DNA from 3 places in the Streptomyces sp. NBC_00727 genome. Region 1 is predicted to be linked to each of the others. Evidence: riboswitches for the same ligand, from Rfam matches in the RefSeq annotation. Region 1 holds a riboswitch; each other region holds the start of a gene.

Region 1 (5,590 bases):
CTTCAGCCCGTCGGCGAGGTAGCGGTCGGTGTCGCCCCAGGTCTCGTCGATGGCGGCGAAGGCCGCGGCGAGGTAGTCGGGCTGGGCGCCGAAGAGCGGGTTCAGCAGCTCCAGCACCTCCGGGGACATCCCGGCCGGCGAGGTGTCGCTGCGCCGGATGCGGTAGCGGCGGTGCGCGTCGTTCGACTTCAGGTAGTCGGCCTCGATGGTCTCCCGCCCGACGCCGACCGCCAGCAGCGTCACCGCGATGGAGAGCCCCGCCCGGTCCTTGCCCGCCGCGCAGTGCATCAGCGCCGGCACGCTGTCCTCGGCCAGGGCGTGCAGCACCCGGCTGTGCTCGGCGGTGCGCTCCAGGATGATCGCGCGGTACGAGGCGACCATGCGGCCGGTGCCCTTGCCGCCGGCCAGGATCGAGCGCAGCTCCGCCATGTTGCCGTCGCGCACCATCCGCCAGAACTCCGCCCCGTCCGCCGGGTCGCTGAGCGGGATGCTCACGTTCCGGACGCCGGGCAGCTCCACATCCAGGCCGTCCAGCTTGTGGTCCGCAGCGTTGCGGAAGTCGAAGACGGTGTGCAGACCGAGCCCGCCGAGGAACGCCGCGTCCTCGGCCGTGGCGTGCGCCAGGTGGCCGCTGCGGTAGAGCCTGCCGTGCCGGACCCGGCGGCCGTCGGTGGTGGGCAGACCGCCCACGTCCCGGAAGTTGCGGACGCCGGTGAGTACGGGCTCCGTCGGCGGGGTCTGCGGCAGCTGCTGCGTCACGGTCACTCCTGGAGGCTCTGCCCCGGCGCGTGTCGCCGTCGGGCCCACGCCCGCGACGATACGACATCGGTTCGTAGGCCAGGCATCTCGGTCGCCGGGGCCGTTTTCCGCGCACGCGCCGTTGCCCCCGGTGCGTGGACGGTCGATGATGTGCGGACCGGTGTGAATCTGTGAGTACGCGGACGGGGGCGCGCGATGATCGAGGCCGGCGACCGGATCTGGCTGCTGACGGGGGCGAACGGGAGCTACGCCCTGCGTCTCACCGACCGGCACGAGTTGCTGCATCTCCACTGGGGCCCGCGTATCTCCCTGGCCGCCGCCCAGGCCCTGGCCGAGGCGCCCGCGCCGCCCGACCGGGGCTTCGAGTCCCCGCTCGACGGCCGCGAGGAGTACCCCGTCGAGGGCGGCCCCCGGTTCGTCCGCCCCGCCCTGTCGGTGCGCACCGACGAGGTGCGCGGGACCGCGTGGGTGTTCGCGGGCCACGCGGTGGACGGCGACGAGCTGCGGCTCTCCTTCGACGACCCGGTCCACCGGCTCGTGATCATCCTGCACTACCGGATGCGGGACGACTCCGACGTGATCGAGCGCTGGACCACCCTCACCCACGCCGGGCCCGACGGCCCGCCCGTCGAGGTGCTCCGCGCCGATGCCGCGGCCTGGACGCTGCCCGCCCGCGACCGCTGGCGGCTCAGCCGGCTGCACGGCCGCTGGGCGGCGGAGACCCAGCTGGAGCGCACGGAGCTCGCGTACGGGGAACACCTGCTCTCCAGCCGGCGCGGCCACACCGGCCACCAGGGCCTGCCCTGGGTCGCCCTCGACGCGGACGGCGCCGCGACCGAGGAGAGCGGCGAGGTCTACGGCTGCGCGCTCGGCTGGTCCGGCTCCTGGCGCATCGCCGTACAGCGGCTGCCCGACGGGCTCGTACAGATCACCGGCGGCGCCGGCCACGACGAGTCCGGGCTGCTGCGGCTGGCGCCGGGGGAGTCGTACACCGGCCCCGTCTTCGCCGGGCTGTGGAGCGCGGGCGGTTTCGGCGGGGCGAGCCGCGCCTGGCACGCCTGGCAGCTCGCCCATGTGATCCCGGACGCCTCCGAGCCGCGCCCGGTGCTCTACAACTCCTGGGAGGCCACCGGCTTCGACATCGCGGAGGACCAGCAGCGGGCGCTGGCCGAACGCGCCGCCGCGATGGGCGTCGAGCTGTTCGTCGTGGACGACGCCTGGTTCGGGCAGCGGGTGAGCGACCGGGCCGGGCTCGGCGACTGGACGCCGAACCCGCAGCGCTTCCCCGACGGGCTCGGCCCGCTCGCGCGCCATGTGCACGGGCTCGGCATGCGGTTCGGGATCTGGGTCGAACCCGAGATGGTCAACCCCGACAGCGATCTCTACCGCGCCCACCCCGACTGGGTGCAGCACTTCCCCGGCCGGGAACGCACGGAATTCCGCAATCAGCTGGTCCTCAACCTGGCCCGCCCCGATGTGCGGGCCCATCTGTGGGAGAGCCTGGACGCGCTGCTGTCCGGGACGCCGGTCGACTATGTGAAATGGGACTTCAACCGCTGCTTCTCGGACGCCGGCTGGCCCGGCGCCGACTACCCGCAGCGACTGTGGACCGAGCACGTGGACGGCCTCTACGCGCTGATCGACCGGCTGCGCGCCGCCCACCCCGGCGTCGCCTTCGAGTCCTGCTCGGGCGGCGGCGGGCGCATCGACCTCGGCATCCTCTCCCGTACGGACCAGGTCTGGACGTCCGACAACACCGACCCGCTGGACCGCCTCGCCATCCAGCACGGCTTCGGGCAGCTCCACCCGGCGCGCGTCATGGCGGCCTGGGTCACCGACAGCCCGAACGTCCAGCTCAACGGCCGCCGCTCCTCCCTGCGCTTCCGGTTCGTCAGCGCCATGGCCGGGGTGCTCGGGATCGGCGGGGACCTCACCGAGTGGAGCGCGGCCGAGCTGGACGAGGCGCGCGGGTGGGTGGAGCTGTACAAGGAGATCCGCCCCGTCGTGCAGCTGGGCGAGCTGTACCGGCTGCGCGCACCGGGGTCCGGCCTGAGCGCCGTGCAGTACGTGCGGGGCGCGGACACCGTCGTCCTGATGTGGCTCCACGCCCAGCGGTACGGGGAGCAGCCGCCGGCCCTTCGGCTGCGCGGACTCGACCCGGAGGCGACGTACACCTGCCTGGACACGGGGGCGGTGCACCACGGTTCGGTGCTGCTGCACCACGGGCTGCCCAGCGGGCTGCGCGGCGACCTGGACGCACGAGTGGTGCGGCTGCGCCGCGGACGATGACCATGACATGTCCGTATTGCGGCGTTATGTCGAACTCGCCCCGGTTGTAAGGGAGATGATCACCCGCTCGTGAGCGGGATCATATCCGTGACGGTGTGTGGTGACGCCCCGGCGGGGTAGGCCGTGCGCCGCGCGGAAAGCCAAGATCCGTAATCCACGGAGTGTGACCGGAATTCCGCGCCGCAATTCAGGTGCGGAATCCGATGCGGAACGCATGGCTTGTTTCCGCCGTCCCGGCTCGCTTACGTTCCATGCCATCCGGATGGAACGCCCAATCCTGCCGCCGTCCGGAATTCGCATCCACTCACCGTGTGGCAGGAGCGGGGGAACCAGGTAAGCCGCCGACCGGGACGACCGGACGGCTAGGGGTGAAGCCGCGCCAGGCGCGGCCGGGCATCTCCAGCCCGAACCCGACAGCTCACCTCGCAGGCGCCGGAGAGGAAATTCTTCATGCCCAATTCGGGTAAGCACCGCCGTCCCAAGTCCAGCACCATCGCCCGCGGCGTCGTCGCCGCGAGCGCCGGCGGAGCCGTCATCGCGCTTCCGCTGCTCGGCGCCACCGGTGCCCACGCCGCGGAGCAGTCCGCCCCGGCCGCCTCGAAGTCGGTCGCCGCGCACACCACCCCGGCCAAGCCCGCGAAGAGCACCGGCACCACCACCTACTCCGTGGTCTCCGGCGACTACCTGTCGAAGATCGCGGCCCAGCACCACCTCAAGGGCGGCTGGCACAAGCTGTACCAGGACAACCGCGAGGTCGTCGGCGAGAACCCGAGCCTGATCTTCCCGGGCATGAAGCTGACCCTCGGCGCCAAGGCGGCCCCCGCCGCCGCCACCCCGTCCAAGGCACCGGCCGAGACGGCGGAGAAGACCGAGACGAAGGCCGCGCCCAAGGCCGAGACCAGGACCGAGACCAAGGTCGAGACGAAGACCGAGGCCAAGACCGAGACCGAGGCCCCGGCCACCCAGGACAACGCCTCCGGTTACGTCCACCCGGTCCCGGGCAACCACACCACCGCCTACCGCGCCTCCGGTGCCAACTGGTCCAGCGGCAGCCACACCGGCATCGACTTCCCCGTCGCCACCGGCACCAGCGTGAAGGCCATCACCTCCGGCACCGTCGTCACCGCCGGCTGGGGCGGCGCCTACGGCAACCAGGTCGTCATCCAGCACGCCGACGGCCACTACTCCCAGTACGGCCACATGTCCTCGCTCTCCGTCTCGGCGGGCCAGACCGTGACCGCGGGCCAGCAGGTCGGCCTCTCCGGCGCCACCGGCAACGCCACCGGCCCGCACCTCCACTTCGAGGTCCGCACCGGCCCGGAGTACGGCTCGGACATCGACCCGATCGCCTACCTGGCGTCGCACGGGATCAACGTCTGATCCAGGCGGTACCGACCCGTGATCCGGGTCACTGAACGGCAAGAGGGACGGCGCACCGCGGTGCGCCGTCCCTCTGCTTATTCCCCCTTTACCGAAAACTGACCGGGTGCTTTATCTCACCACCCGTCAACCCCTTATTACGGTCGCGTAGGTCACATTCCGGGGTGCAGGATAAGCGCTTGTGGCAGACGATTCGAACAACATCCAACAGGGCGTCATCGACCGACAGGGCGCCATCGGGTCGTACGCGGCGATTGGCGACAGCTTCACCGAGGGAGTCGGCGACCCCGGCCCGGACGGAACATTCGTCGGCTGGGCCGACCGGCTCGCGGTACTCCTCGCGGACCGGCTCCCGGAGCCCGGCATTCCGGCGGACGCCGAGGGCTCACCCGTTTCCGCGCACGGAAACTTCCGGTACGCCAATCTCGCCGTACGAGGACGCCTCCTCGACCAGATAGTCGAGGAGCAGGTGCCCCGCGCCAAGGAACTCGCCCCCGGTCTGGTGAGCTTCTGCGCCGGCGGCAACGACATCATCCGGCCGGGCACCGACCCCGACGACGTGGCCGAACGCTTCGAGCGGGCGGTCGCCGACCTCACGCGGTCGGTCGGCACCGTCATGGTCACCACCGGCTTCGACACCCGTGGCGTCCCCGTGCTGCGCCATCTGCGCGGCAAGATCGCCACCTACACCGCCCACGTCCGGGCCATCGCCGACCGCTACGACTGCCCGGTCCTCGACCTGTGGTCGCTGCGCTCCGTGCAGGACCGGCGCGCCTGGGACGGCGACCGGCTGCACCTGTCGCCCGAGGGACACACCCGGGTCGCGCTGCGCGCCGCCCAGGTCCTCGGCCTCGACGTGCCGGCCGACCCGGACCAGCCGTGGCCGCCGCAGCCCCCGCGCGGCGCGCTGGAGATCCGCCGCGACGACATCCACTGGGCGCGCGAATACCTGGTGCCATGGATCGGACGGCGGCTGCGCGGCGAATCCTCCGGGGACCACGTCGAGCCCAAGCGGCCCGACCTGCTGCCGCTCTGACGGACCCGCTGTCCTCAGTCGCCCCGCGACCGCGTCGCGGCGACCGGGGACAGCGGCAGCGCCGCCGGAATGCGCTCCAGCACCCCGCCCGCGAACACGTCGTACAGCGGCAGCGTCTCCAGGTGC
Region 2 (5,590 bases), 5.8 Mb from region 1:
CGTGCTGGGCGACGGCGGGCGCGGCGCGCTCGCCGCGGCGGGCCTCGCGGGCGACGAGGACGTGGTCGCCACGCTCACCCTCTCCAAGTCGCTGGGCAGCCAGGGCGGCGCGGTCCTCGGACCGGCCCGGGTCATCGAGCACCTGGTCAACACCGCCCGTACGTTCATCTTCGACACCGGACTCGCTCCGGCGGCCGCCGGCGCGGCCCTGGGCGCACTACGGCTGCTGCGCCGCGAACCGGAACGCGCGCTCAGGGCGCGTACGGTCGCCACCGCGCTGTACGAGGGGCTGACGGCGGCCGGGCTGACCGCGGTGCGGCCCGACGCGGCGGTCGTCTCGGTGCGGGCGCCCTCGCCCGAGGCCGCCGTCCGCTGGGCCGCCGACTGCCGTACGGCCGGGGTGGCGGTCGGCTGCTTCCGGCCGCCGTCCGTGCCCGACGGCATCTCCCGGCTGCGGCTCACCGCCCGCGGTGACCTGACGGACGAGCAGGTCGCGCGGGCGGTGGCGACGGTGCGGCAGACCGCGCCCCGGAACTGAGGCGCGGTCCGCGTCAGCGTTTCAGGCCGGAGACGAAGGACGTCCAGGCCGGGGCTGAGAACTCCAGGGGTGTCCTGGCCACATCCTTGGAGTCGCGCACGGCCAGCAGCCGTCCGCTCCCCAGCGGCGCGGTCTCCACGCAGTTGTTCATCCCTGTGCTGCGGCTGCTGCGCCGCCACCGTAAGGCGTACTGAGCGAGGCGATCGGGCATGACGCTTCCTCCGGGCGGTGGGGGGTCACCGATCGTCGCGGTCGATCGCGGCGATCAGGTCCAGCGTGTGCTCCGGCGACAGCGCGTGTGTCTGAAGGGTTCGGAAGGCCGAGCTGTACGCCGCAAGGTCTTCTTTCCGTTCCAGATAGAGGCTACTCGTCAAGTGGTCAAGAACGACCACGTCAAGGTCGGAAGCGGTCGGAAAGGAGAAGATAACGAAAGGGCTGGTGAGGCTCACATACCCGCCGACCGAGAACGGGAGTAACTGGAGTTGCACGTGGGGCAGTTGTGCCACCCGTGCGAGATGGCGCAGCTGCTCGCGCATCACCCTTCGGCCACCGACCTCCCGACGCACCACCGCCTCGTCGAGCACGGCGCTCAGCCGCAGCGGCGGATCGCTCCGCAGCACCCCCTGCCGGGTCAGCCGCACCTCGACCAGCGAGTCCAGCTGACCGGACGGCAGCCCGTCGAGGGAGGCCCGGGTCACCGCACGGGCGTAGTCGGCCGTCTGCAACAGGCCCGGCACCACGGAGGTCTCCAGCGTGCGGGCGGTGCGCGCCTGTGACTCCAGGCTGATGAAGTCGCGGTACTGCGGCGGGATGAGACCCCGGTACGCGTGCCACCAGCCGGCCCCGCCGCCGCCCGCCGAACCGGCGAGCGCGCCCAGGACCTCGCGCAGCTTCGGATCGTCCATCCCGTACGCGTCCAGCAGCCGGTTCACGTCATCCGGCCGCACCCCGCTGACACCTGTCTCGATCCTGCTCACCTTCGACTGGTGCCAGCCGAGCAGTCCCGCGGCCTCCCGGCTCGTGAGCCCCGACGCCTGGCGCAGGCTCCGCAGCTCCTCGCCGAGCTTGCGGCGCCGCACCGCTGGGCCGTGCTGCATCTGATGGCTCCCTCCACTGGCTGCCGAGGGGACAGTGTGGCGCCCGAGCGGGGCCGGGCGGGGAGAGTTCACCGGTTTGAGCGACAGATATATGCATATCTTGGTGGATCGCCGCCGCGGGGGGCAGCATCGGTGGCAATCTGGCGCGAAGCACAACCGGACCGCTCGGCGGGCCGGTACCGGGTGGGAAAGGGACGGCTCGCCATGGCAGACCATCAGGAAGCACGTGTCACTCTGCCGAGCGAGCCGGTCTCGGTCTCCGCGGCCCGGAAGTACGTCGCCCGGGTGCTGGCGGAGTGGGGCCTGCCCGACGACACGGAGACCGCCGACACCGTGCGCCTCATCATCTCGGAGCTGGCCACCAACGCCGTCCTGCACACCTTCGGGCAGTCGCCCACCTTCACGGTCGACCTGCGTCTCGAACGGGAGGAGCAGCTGCGCCTCGGCGTGACGGACAGTCATCCCCGCAGGCCCCAGCGGCTGCCCGCCGCCGTCCAGCAGGACAACGGGCGTGGCATGGTCATCATCCGCTCACTGGCCAAGGAGTACGGCGGCCGGCTGACCGTCACACCCACCGCCGACGGCGGCAAGACCGTCTGGGTGGCACTTCCGTGGCAGGTCCCCCTCCAGCCCTGAGGCCGGCCGGGCCCGCGTCAGCTCACCCGGCCGTACAGGACGCTCCTGGTCCAGATCTTCTCCAGGCGGACCACGGCGCCGGTCTTCGGCGAGTGCCAGATCTTCCCGCTGCCGGCGTAGATGCCGACGTGGTAGACACTGCTCCCGGAATGGAAGAAGACCAGGTCACCTCGTTGCCGCTTGGACGCCGAGATGTGCCTGGTCCTGTTGTACTGCTGCTGGGCCGTCCGGGGGAGTTTCTTGCCGGCCCTCTTGAACGAGTAGAGCGTCAGCCCGGAACAGTCGAAGCTGCTGGGCCCGGTGGCGCCCCATCGATAGGGCGCCCCCTTCTTCGACGCCGCGATCTTCAGCGCCTTCATCGCATGGCCGGCGGCATGCGCCTCGGTCGCGGCACCGGGGACGAACAGCGTGCCGCCGACGGCGGCGAGAGTCATGGCCGAGGCCGTCGTGGCCCGGGCGAGCAGAGACGGGACATGAACCTGCGCACTCATGCGCAACCCTTCGTCAGCCGCCTGTGAAGGATGACCTGTCGGGTTCGGGCTGGCGAAGTTGCCCGGCCGCGCACGGCGGCTTCACCCCGAGGGACAGCCGGACATCCGGCGGTCCCGTAGTGCTCGGGTCCTCCACTCCTGCCGATCCACTCCTGTCGACCAGGCATCCGGACGGCGGCAGGACTCGGCGTCCGCCCGGACCGCCCCGCCGCGGCGGCGGGGGCTTGTCGTCCCAGGGATCTTGACTCACCTCGTGCCGGATTTCCGAGGTGAAACGGCCATAAGTGAAGACCGTCACGGATGGTCCGTTCAGGTGGACACGGGCCGTCCGACCGCCCCGGCCCGCCCCCGGAGTCCTGCCGGTACCAGCGGTGTCGCGAGGGAATCCGCCCCACGCGCATCAGGAAAAGGCAAATCGGACCGTCGCTCGTGAGAGGGAACGCCTACGCCGAACGAGCGAGGAAATCCGGTGCGTCCGTCGGGCGTGTCATGACCGGGCGCGTCAACTCGGGGGATCCGGCGGGAGGGTGACCCGCCCCGCCCGCCGCTCCCCGTCCAGCGCCCGGAGCGCCCGGGTCAACGTGGTGCTGTGGATGCGGGTTTCACCGCGCCGGTGCATCACCGCCAGGGCGTCCCGCAGGGCCGCCGCGTGCGAGGCGAGCGCCTGGGCCGCCCGCAGCGCCGTGTGCGTGTCGTCGCCGCGGGCCGGGTTGATCCGGCCCACCTGGTCGACGACGTGCAGATAGAGGTCGATGAACTCGCTCTCGGCCCGGGTCAGCGCGGGCAGCGGTGGGAACTCCGGCGGCTGCACCACGGGTTCACCGCACGGAGCGCGGCGGCACCGGGACGCGGCTCCGCACGACGTGGTCGACGATCCCGTGGGCCAGGGCTCCCTCCGCGTCCAGGACGAGGTCGCGCTCGGTGTCCTCGGCGATCTGCTCGGCGGAACGGCCCGGGTGCAAAGGAGGAGGCGGCGGAGCAGGAGCACGTGATCAGCTCGGTCTCCTCGATCGGCTCCACCGCGTCCGCTGCCGGCGAACGGCAGCGTTTCGGCATCGCCGCCGAGCACCGCGGGCACCACGGCCGGGATGACTGAACCTCCGTACTCGGCGAAGCGCCCCCGTCCGTCGGGACGGGGGCGCTTCGCGTTGCTGTGCGGGCGTGCGCGGATCAGCCGGCGAGTGCGGGCTCCCGAGCGGCCGTGGTCGGTGCGCTGTCCGGCGCGGCGGTCCCGCGGCGGCCGCCGATGAGGACGGCGGCCAGTCCGAGCACCGCCCACACGCCGAGCGTCAGGGCCGCGCCGCCCGCCGCGGCGCCGTCGAAGAAGGAGACCGACCGCAGCAGCGACCCGCTCGCCCCCGGCGGCAGCAGCTGGCCGATCGTGCCGATGGGCCGGGGGAGCAGCTCGGGCGCGCTGGTCACCCCGGAGAACGAGTTGCCCAGGAGCACCATGAGCAGGGCGCCGAGGCCGATGCCGGGAGTCCCGATCAGGGCGGCGAGCCCCGCGACCGGCGCGCCGATGGCGAGCACGGTCAGGGCGATGGCCCCGGCCTCGCTCCACCAGTCGCCGGTGAGGGCGCCGAGCCAGCTGTCCGTGACCGCGGTGGCCAGGAGCCCCACCGCGACGGCCACGCCCAGCAGCGCGGCCCCGGCCCGTGCGCCCCGCAGCCGGAGCAGGGTCACGGCCGCACCCGCGGCGACCCCGGCGATGGCCAGCGGCAAGATGCTCGAACTGAGCACCGCGCCCCTGGGGTCGGCGGCGGGGGCGGCCACCACGTCCGTGACCGGTACGGCCGTGCCGACCGGGGCCCCGGCGCTCACGGCCTCGTGCAGCAGCTGGGCGACCACGGGGCCGGCCGCGCTCGCCGTCAGCAGTGCGGGGCCCTTCTCGGAGACGACGACCGCGCCATACACGGTACGGTCCTCGATCGCGTCCCGGGCCGCGGCCCCGGAGTCGTAGCGGTGGATCTCGAAGGCGCCGTCGCGCTCCTCGAACCGCTGCTGGAGGCGGTCCGCGGCCGGTGCGGACCCGGCGATCCCGATGGGCAGGTCGCGCGGGGCCGTTCGGGCGGCGGGCCACGCGAAGGCCCACAGGGCGAGGGTCACCACCACCGGCACCAGCAGGACGACCCCCACCATGCGGCGGTTCGGGGTGAGGGACATGGGTCATGCCTCGATTCAAAGAGAATGATCGTTCGTTTTATGACTCTGCCACTGTCGCGCCGCTGCCGCTTCCTTGTCAAGAATGAATGTTCGTTTTAACTTGGGTGCATGGCCCGTGTATCCCAGGAGCACCTCGACGCCCGCCGCCGGCAGATTCTCGACGGCGCCGCGCGCTGCTTCGCCCGCGACGGCTTCCACGGCACCTCGATGCAGGACGTGCTGGGGGAGGTCGGCCTGTCGGCGGGTGCGGTCTACCGCTACTTCGGCGGCAAGGAGGACCTGATCGCGGCCATCGCCACCGAGGCCGTCGAAGGAGTGCGCCGGGCCTTCGAGGGGGCGGCGCGCGACACCCCCGTCCCCGCCCCGGACGTCCTCATCGGCCGGGTGTCGCGGACGCTGTTCGAGAACAGTATGGAATCGGGGCGGGGCCTTGAGCCCCGAGCGTACGCGGGGCTGATCATCCAGGTGTGGTCGGAGACCCTGCGCAGCGAGCGGCTGGCGGCCACCCTCGCCGAGGCGTTCGGCGGGCTGCGCGGGGCGTGGACCGAGCTGGTCGGGCTGTACCGGGAGGCCGGGGTGCTCCGGGCGGACGTGCCCGACGAGCACGTCGCCCGGGCCCTGATCGCGACCGCCCAGGGCTTCATCGCCCAGCTCGCCATGTTCGG
Region 3 (5,590 bases), 2.1 Mb from region 1:
CGACCGACGGCACGGTCCGCACGCAGTACAACAGCGCCTACGGCAACATGGCGATCGTGACCATGGCCGACGGCACGGAGACCTGGTACTGCCACCTCAGCAGCACCCGTATCCGCTCGGGCCAGGTCAAGGCCGGCGACGTCATCGCGTACTCGGGAAACTCCGGGAACTCGACCGGTCCGCACATGCACTTCGAGGTGCGGCCCGGCGGCGGCGCGGCGATCAACCCGCTGCCGTGGCTGCGCAGCCACGGGGTCGACCCGACCTGAGCAGCGCGAACGACTACGGCGGCCGGGGCCTCGGGGGCTCCGGCCGCCGCTCGTTTCTCAGAGCTTCTGCACCGGCGCGTACCGAAGGAGCAGCTTCTTCGGGCGGTCGTCGCCGAAGTCGACCGTGGCCTTCGCCTGGTCGCCGACGCCCTCGACCGCCGTCACCGTGCCGAGGCCGAACTGGTCGTGCGTGACCCGGTCGCCCGCGACCAGTGTGATCGTCGGCTTGTCGGAGGTGCGCCGGGTCGCGAAGCCGGAGGGGCCGGAGCGGGCGCGGGAGGCGGAGAGCGACGAGGTGATCCCCGAGGTGGGGCCCGCCGGGGCGGCCATCGGGCCCTTGCGCTTCCAGTCCAGGTGCTGGTCCGGGATCTCCTCCAGGAACCGCGACGGCGGGTTGTACGAGGGCTGGCCCCAGGCGCTGCGCATGGCGGCCCGGGTCAGATAGAGGCGCTCGCGGGCGCGGGTGATGCCGACGTACGCGAGGCGGCGCTCCTCCTCCAGCTCCTTGACCTGACCGAGCGCCCGCATGTGCGGGAAGACGCCGTCCTCCATGCCGGTCAGGAAGACGACCGGGAATTCGAGGCCCTTCGCGGTGTGCAGGGTCATGAGCGTGATGACGCCGGAGCCGTCCGTGTCCTCGTCGGGGATCTGGTCGGAGTCCGCGACGAGCGCGACCTTCTCCAGGAACTCCGCGAGCGTGCCCGCGCCCTCCTCCTCGCCCCGGTCCTGCTCGAACTCGAGGGCGACGGCGGCGAGCTCCTGGAGGTTCTCGACGCGGGTCTCGTCCTGCGGGTCGGTGGACGCCTGGAGCTCGGCGAGATAGCCCGTACGCTCCAGAACCGCTTCCAGGACCACGGCGGGGCCCGCGCCGGACTCGACGATCGTGCGAAGCTCCTCCATCAGCGTGTTGAACCGCTTCACGGCGTTGGCGGAGCGGGCGGCCATGCCGTACGCCTCGTCGACGCGGCGCAGCGCCTGCGGGAAGGTGATCTTCTCGCGCAGGGAGAGCGCGTCGATCATCGCCTCGGCGCGGTCGCCGATGCCGCGTTTGGGGACGTTGAGGATGCGGCGGAGCGGGACGGTGTCCTCCGGGTTGGCGAGGACCCGCAGGTAGGCCAGGACGTCCCGGACCTCCTTGCGCTCGTAGAAGCGGACGCCGCCGACGACCTTGTACGGCAGGCCGACGCGGATGAAGATCTCCTCGAAGACACGGGACTGCGCGTTCGTCCGGTAGAAGACGGCGACGTCGCCGGCCTTGGCGTCGCCCGCGTCGGTGAGGCGGTCGATCTCCTCGGCGACGAACTGGGCCTCGTCGTGCTCGGTGTCCGCGACGTAGCCCGTGATGCGGGCGCCGGTGCCGGCGTTGGTCCAGAGGTTCTTGGGACGCCGGCTCTCGTTGCGCTCGATGACCGCGTTGGCGGCGGACAGGATCGTCTGGGTGGAGCGGTAGTTCTGCTCCAGCAGGATCGTCGTCGCGTCCGGGTAGTCCTCCTCGAACTGGAGGATGTTGCGGATGGTCGCGCCCCGGAAGGCGTAGATCGACTGGTCCGCGTCACCCACCACGCACAGCTCGGCGGGCGCGTCCTCGGGGCCGGCCGGGCCGACCAGCTCCCGTACGAGGGTGTACTGGGCGTGGTTGGTGTCCTGGTACTCGTCGACCAGGACGTGGCGGAAGCGGCGGCGGTAGTGCTCGGCGACGTCCGGGAAGGCCTGGAGCAGGTGGACCGTCGTCATGATGATGTCGTCGAAGTCCAGCGCGTTGGCCTCGCGCAGCCGGGCCTGGTACATCGCGTACGCCTGGGCCAGGGTCTTCTCGAAGCCGTCGGAAGCCTGGCCGGCGAAGGTCTCCTCGTCGATGAGCTCGTTCTTGAGGTTGGAGACCTTGGCGGTGAAGGACTTCGGCGGGTAGCGCTTGGGGTCCAGCTCCAGGTCGCGGCAGACCAGGGCCATGAGCCGCTTGGAGTCGGCCGCGTCGTAGATCGAGAACGAGGACGTGAAGCCGAGCTTCTTCGACTCGCGGCGCAGGATGCGGACGCAGGCGCTGTGGAAGGTCATGACCCACATGGCGTTGGCCCGGGGCCCGACCAGCTGCTCGACGCGCTCCTTCATCTCGCCGGCGGCCTTGTTGGTGAAGGTGATCGCCAGGATCTGGCCGGGGTGCACGCCCCGCTCGGCCAGCAGGTGGGCGATGCGGTGGGTGAGCACCCGGGTCTTGCCGGAGCCGGCGCCGGCGACGATGAGCAGGGGCGACCCGGCGTGCACGACGGCGGCGCGCTGCTCGGTGTTCAGCCCGTCGAGCAGCGCCTCGGGGTCGATGACCGGTCGGTGCGCACCATCGCGGTAGTACGCGTCGCGGGGCGGCGGGGGCCCGTCGAACACCCCCGCGAAAAGGTCCTCCGGCACCGCTTCGGGTGCGGAGTCCTCGGGGGGCGGCGGGGGCCCTTCCTCCTCGTGCTGGAGGCCGGCCAGGAAACTGTCGTCAAAGAGGCTGCTCATCGCTGTCCGAGTCTAAAGCTCTCCACTGACAGCGAGTCCCGCTCCGAAAAGGTCACGAAAATGTATCGGGCATATCGAACACCAACCTTCACAGCGGCCCCATGAGTTGGCTAGCGTGCTCGTTCGGACGGCCCGTACCCCCAAGGCGACCCACGCCGAACGTGCCTCCACGCCGAATCCGGGCCCGCCCGGAACCGGGGACCCACACGCATCACCGGGGTGAATCGGTCCGCCCCCACTGGACCGTAGGGCAGCCTTCCGTTCCGCCCGAACCCGACAGCTAACCCGGTAGGCGGTCCACGGAAGGAGATGCCGGCCTTGGCGTCGCATCGCAAACCGCGCACCCGGGTGCGCGCCACCGCCCCCGCCGTCGGGCTCACCTCGGCCGCGCTGGCCTCGGTGACCCTGCTGTCCTCGCAGAGCGCGATGGCCGCGCCCGCGCCCAAGCCAAGCATCGAGGAAGTCCAGAAGAGGGTCGACGACCTCTACCGGCAGGCGGGCACCGCGACCCAGAAGTACAACCAGGCCAAGGAGGCCACGGCCGAGCAGAAGACCGAGGTCGACACGCTGCTGGACGACGTGGCCAAGCGCACCGCGAAGCTGAACGACGCCCGCAGGACGCTGGGCAACTACGCCGCCGCCCAGTACCGCGACGGCACCCTCGCGCCGACCGCGACCTTCTTCCTGGCCGACGACCCGCAGTCGTTCTTCGACCAGACCCACCTCATGGACCGGATGGCCGAGCGCCAGCAGCAGGCGGTCACCGAGTTCCGTACGCAGCAGGCGAAGGCGTCGAAGCAGCGGACCGAGGCCGTGAAGAGCCTGGAGACGCTCACCGAGTCGCAGACCGCGCTGCGCACCAGCAAGCAGAACGTCCAGACGAAGCTGACCGAGGCCCGGACGCTGCTGTCGAAGCTGACCGCCGAGGAGAAGGCACGGCTGGCGGAGCTGGAGCGCAAGAAGGAGGCGGAGGCCAAGCGCAAGGCGGAGGAGCTGGCGAAGAAGCAGGCCGCCGCCAAGAAGGAGGCCGCGCGCAAGGCCAAGGACGCGGGCGGCAGCGGCACGGAGACGGGGGCGGGCTCCGGCTCGGACTCGGGCACGGGCTCGGGTTCGGGTTCGGGCTCCGGCAGCAGCGCCTCGACGAAGGCGGAGAAGGTCCTCGCGTTCGCCCGCGCCCAGATCGGCAAGCCGTACGTCTGGGGGGCGACCGGCCCCGCCTCGTACGACTGCTCGGGGCTGACGCAGGCGGCCTGGAAGGCGGCGGGCGTCGACATCCCGCGTACCACCTGGGACCAGGTGAACGTCGGGACGCGGATCGCCACGGACGACCTGCAACCCGGTGACCTGGTGTTCTTCTACGACGACATCAGCCACGTCGGGATCTACAAGGGCGACGGGATGATGATCCACGCGCCGAAGCCCGGGGCGAATGTGCGCGAGGAGTCGATCTACTACATGCCGATCTACGGGAGTGTGCGCCCGGCCTGACCGGGAAGAGGCCGGCCCGCGCGCGGGCCGGCCGCCGTGCCGCCGCTCAGGTCCAGAGCGTGGCGATGAAGATGTTCGCCATGGTCAGGGCGCCGACCGCCGCGAAGAGGCCCTTCTCGACCTTCTCCTCGTCCCGCTTGACGTAGACGAGCCCGAGGATGACGACCAGGATCAGCAGCTTGATCCCGATCTTTACGTTGTTCACGGGGTGGTCGTCGGCCTGGTCGAGTCCCACGAGGGCGACTCCGGTGACCAGCATGGTCAGCGCGCCGTGCAGCATGCCGGGGACGAACCGGGCGGTGCCGGCCTTCATCGCCTTCATCTGGCCGAGGAAGCCGCCGAGCAGGGCGGCGATGCCGATGATGTGCAGGGCGACGACGAAATCGATGAGTACGCGCATGGTTCCGCACCCTAGCCCCGGGGGTTCCGGCCCCTCGTGGGCAGGGTGGCCCCCTACGGGCCGCTTGAATGATGAATGCACTCTTTGCCGGTATGTGCGGCAATTTTTCCTGTCACTCACGCCTCACACGCGGTCGTTCAGTGACAATGCCACGCCAAGAGCGGGCAATAACCGCCATAACGACACCTTTCCGTGACCTCGGATTAGCGTCCCTTCCCGGTGGCCGGCCCAGGCGCCGTCCTCTCCGGACCACCGAAGGAGCCCGCCGGTAGACCCCGCCGGGCAGTCGCACGGAAGGACGCCCGCCCTCGTGGCAGCGCATCGCAAACCCAGGCAGCGCCTCACCACCGGCTCCGCGGCCCGCACCGCGGCGACCCTCGCCTTCGCCGGGGCCGCGACCGCCGCCGTGCTGCCGGGAGCCGCGCACGCCGACCCCGCGCCGACCGCCGCGCAGGTCAAGGCCCAGGTGGACCGGCTGTACCGGGAGGCGGAGGCCGCCGGCGAGAAGTACAACGGCGCGAAGACCGAGGCGGCTGCCGCCGCCAAGTCGGTCGACGCCCTGCGCGACGAGGCCGCCCGCAGGACCGAGCGCCTCAACGCCGCCCGCGACGTGCTCGGCTCGTACGCCGCCGCGCAGTACCGTTCCGGCGGGCTCGACCCGTCCGTGCAGCTGGCGCTCTCCTCCGACCCCGACCAGTACCTGCGCCGCGCCACCTACGCGGAGCAGGCCGGTGAGCGCCGGGCCACCGAGGTGCGCGCGGTGCGGCGCCAGGTCGCGGAGATCGCCCAGGTACGCGCCGAGGCGTCCGGGAAGCTCACCGAGCTGGCCGCCCGGCAGGCCGCCCTGAAGGAGCACCGGGCGACCGTCCGGACCAAGCTCACCGAGGCCCGCCGCCTGCTCGCCCGCCTCACCCCGGCCGAGCGCGCCGCCTACGAC

The links. Region 1 has a riboswitch for cyclic di-AMP ahead of OG242_RS29220 (peptidoglycan DD-metalloendopeptidase family protein). Riboswitches for the same ligand answer to the same signal wherever they lie in the genome.
Region 2: another riboswitch for cyclic di-AMP. It lies ahead of OG242_RS03005 (C40 family peptidase); the one in region 1 lies ahead of OG242_RS29220 (peptidoglycan DD-metalloendopeptidase family protein).
Region 3: another riboswitch for cyclic di-AMP. It lies ahead of OG242_RS19970 (NlpC/P60 family protein); the one in region 1 lies ahead of OG242_RS29220 (peptidoglycan DD-metalloendopeptidase family protein).

What each region holds. Positions count from the first base shown of each region.
Region 1 covers NZ_CP108981.1:6,472,180-6,477,769, forward strand. Annotated here, with positions in the region: gene OG242_RS29210 (tyrosine-protein phosphatase) at 1-759, opposite strand, end outside; gene OG242_RS29215 (alpha-galactosidase) at 955-3,048, shown strand; cyclic di-AMP (ydaO/yuaA leader) riboswitch at 3,340-3,495, shown strand; gene OG242_RS29220 (peptidoglycan DD-metalloendopeptidase family protein) at 3,499-4,428, shown strand; gene OG242_RS29225 (SGNH/GDSL hydrolase family protein) at 4,610-5,464, shown strand; gene OG242_RS29230 (STM4011 family radical SAM protein) at 5,479-5,590, opposite strand, start outside.
Region 2 covers NZ_CP108981.1:699,217-704,806, reverse strand. Annotated here, with positions in the region: gene OG242_RS03025 (8-amino-7-oxononanoate synthase) at 1-538, shown strand, start outside; gene OG242_RS03020 (DUF397 domain-containing protein) at 552-749, opposite strand; gene OG242_RS03015 (helix-turn-helix domain-containing protein) at 775-1,635, opposite strand; gene OG242_RS03010 (ATP-binding protein) at 1,840-2,271, shown strand; gene OG242_RS03005 (C40 family peptidase) at 2,289-2,762, opposite strand; cyclic di-AMP (ydaO/yuaA leader) riboswitch at 2,766-2,962, opposite strand; gene OG242_RS03000 (hypothetical protein) at 3,265-3,573, opposite strand; gene OG242_RS02995 (ATP-dependent Clp protease proteolytic subunit) at 3,581-3,724, opposite strand; partial or broken gene OG242_RS02990 (prevent-host-death protein) at 3,724-3,858, shown strand; gene OG242_RS02985 (ABC transporter permease) at 3,933-4,925, opposite strand; gene OG242_RS02980 (TetR/AcrR family transcriptional regulator) at 5,034-5,590, shown strand, end outside.
Region 3 covers NZ_CP108981.1:4,389,893-4,395,482, reverse strand. Annotated here, with positions in the region: gene OG242_RS19980 (peptidoglycan DD-metalloendopeptidase family protein) at 1-269, shown strand, start outside; gene pcrA (DNA helicase PcrA) at 327-2,765, opposite strand; cyclic di-AMP (ydaO/yuaA leader) riboswitch at 2,926-3,076, shown strand; gene OG242_RS19970 (NlpC/P60 family protein) at 3,075-4,253, shown strand; gene OG242_RS19965 (hypothetical protein) at 4,300-4,653, opposite strand; gene OG242_RS19960 (NlpC/P60 family protein) at 4,964-5,590, shown strand, end outside.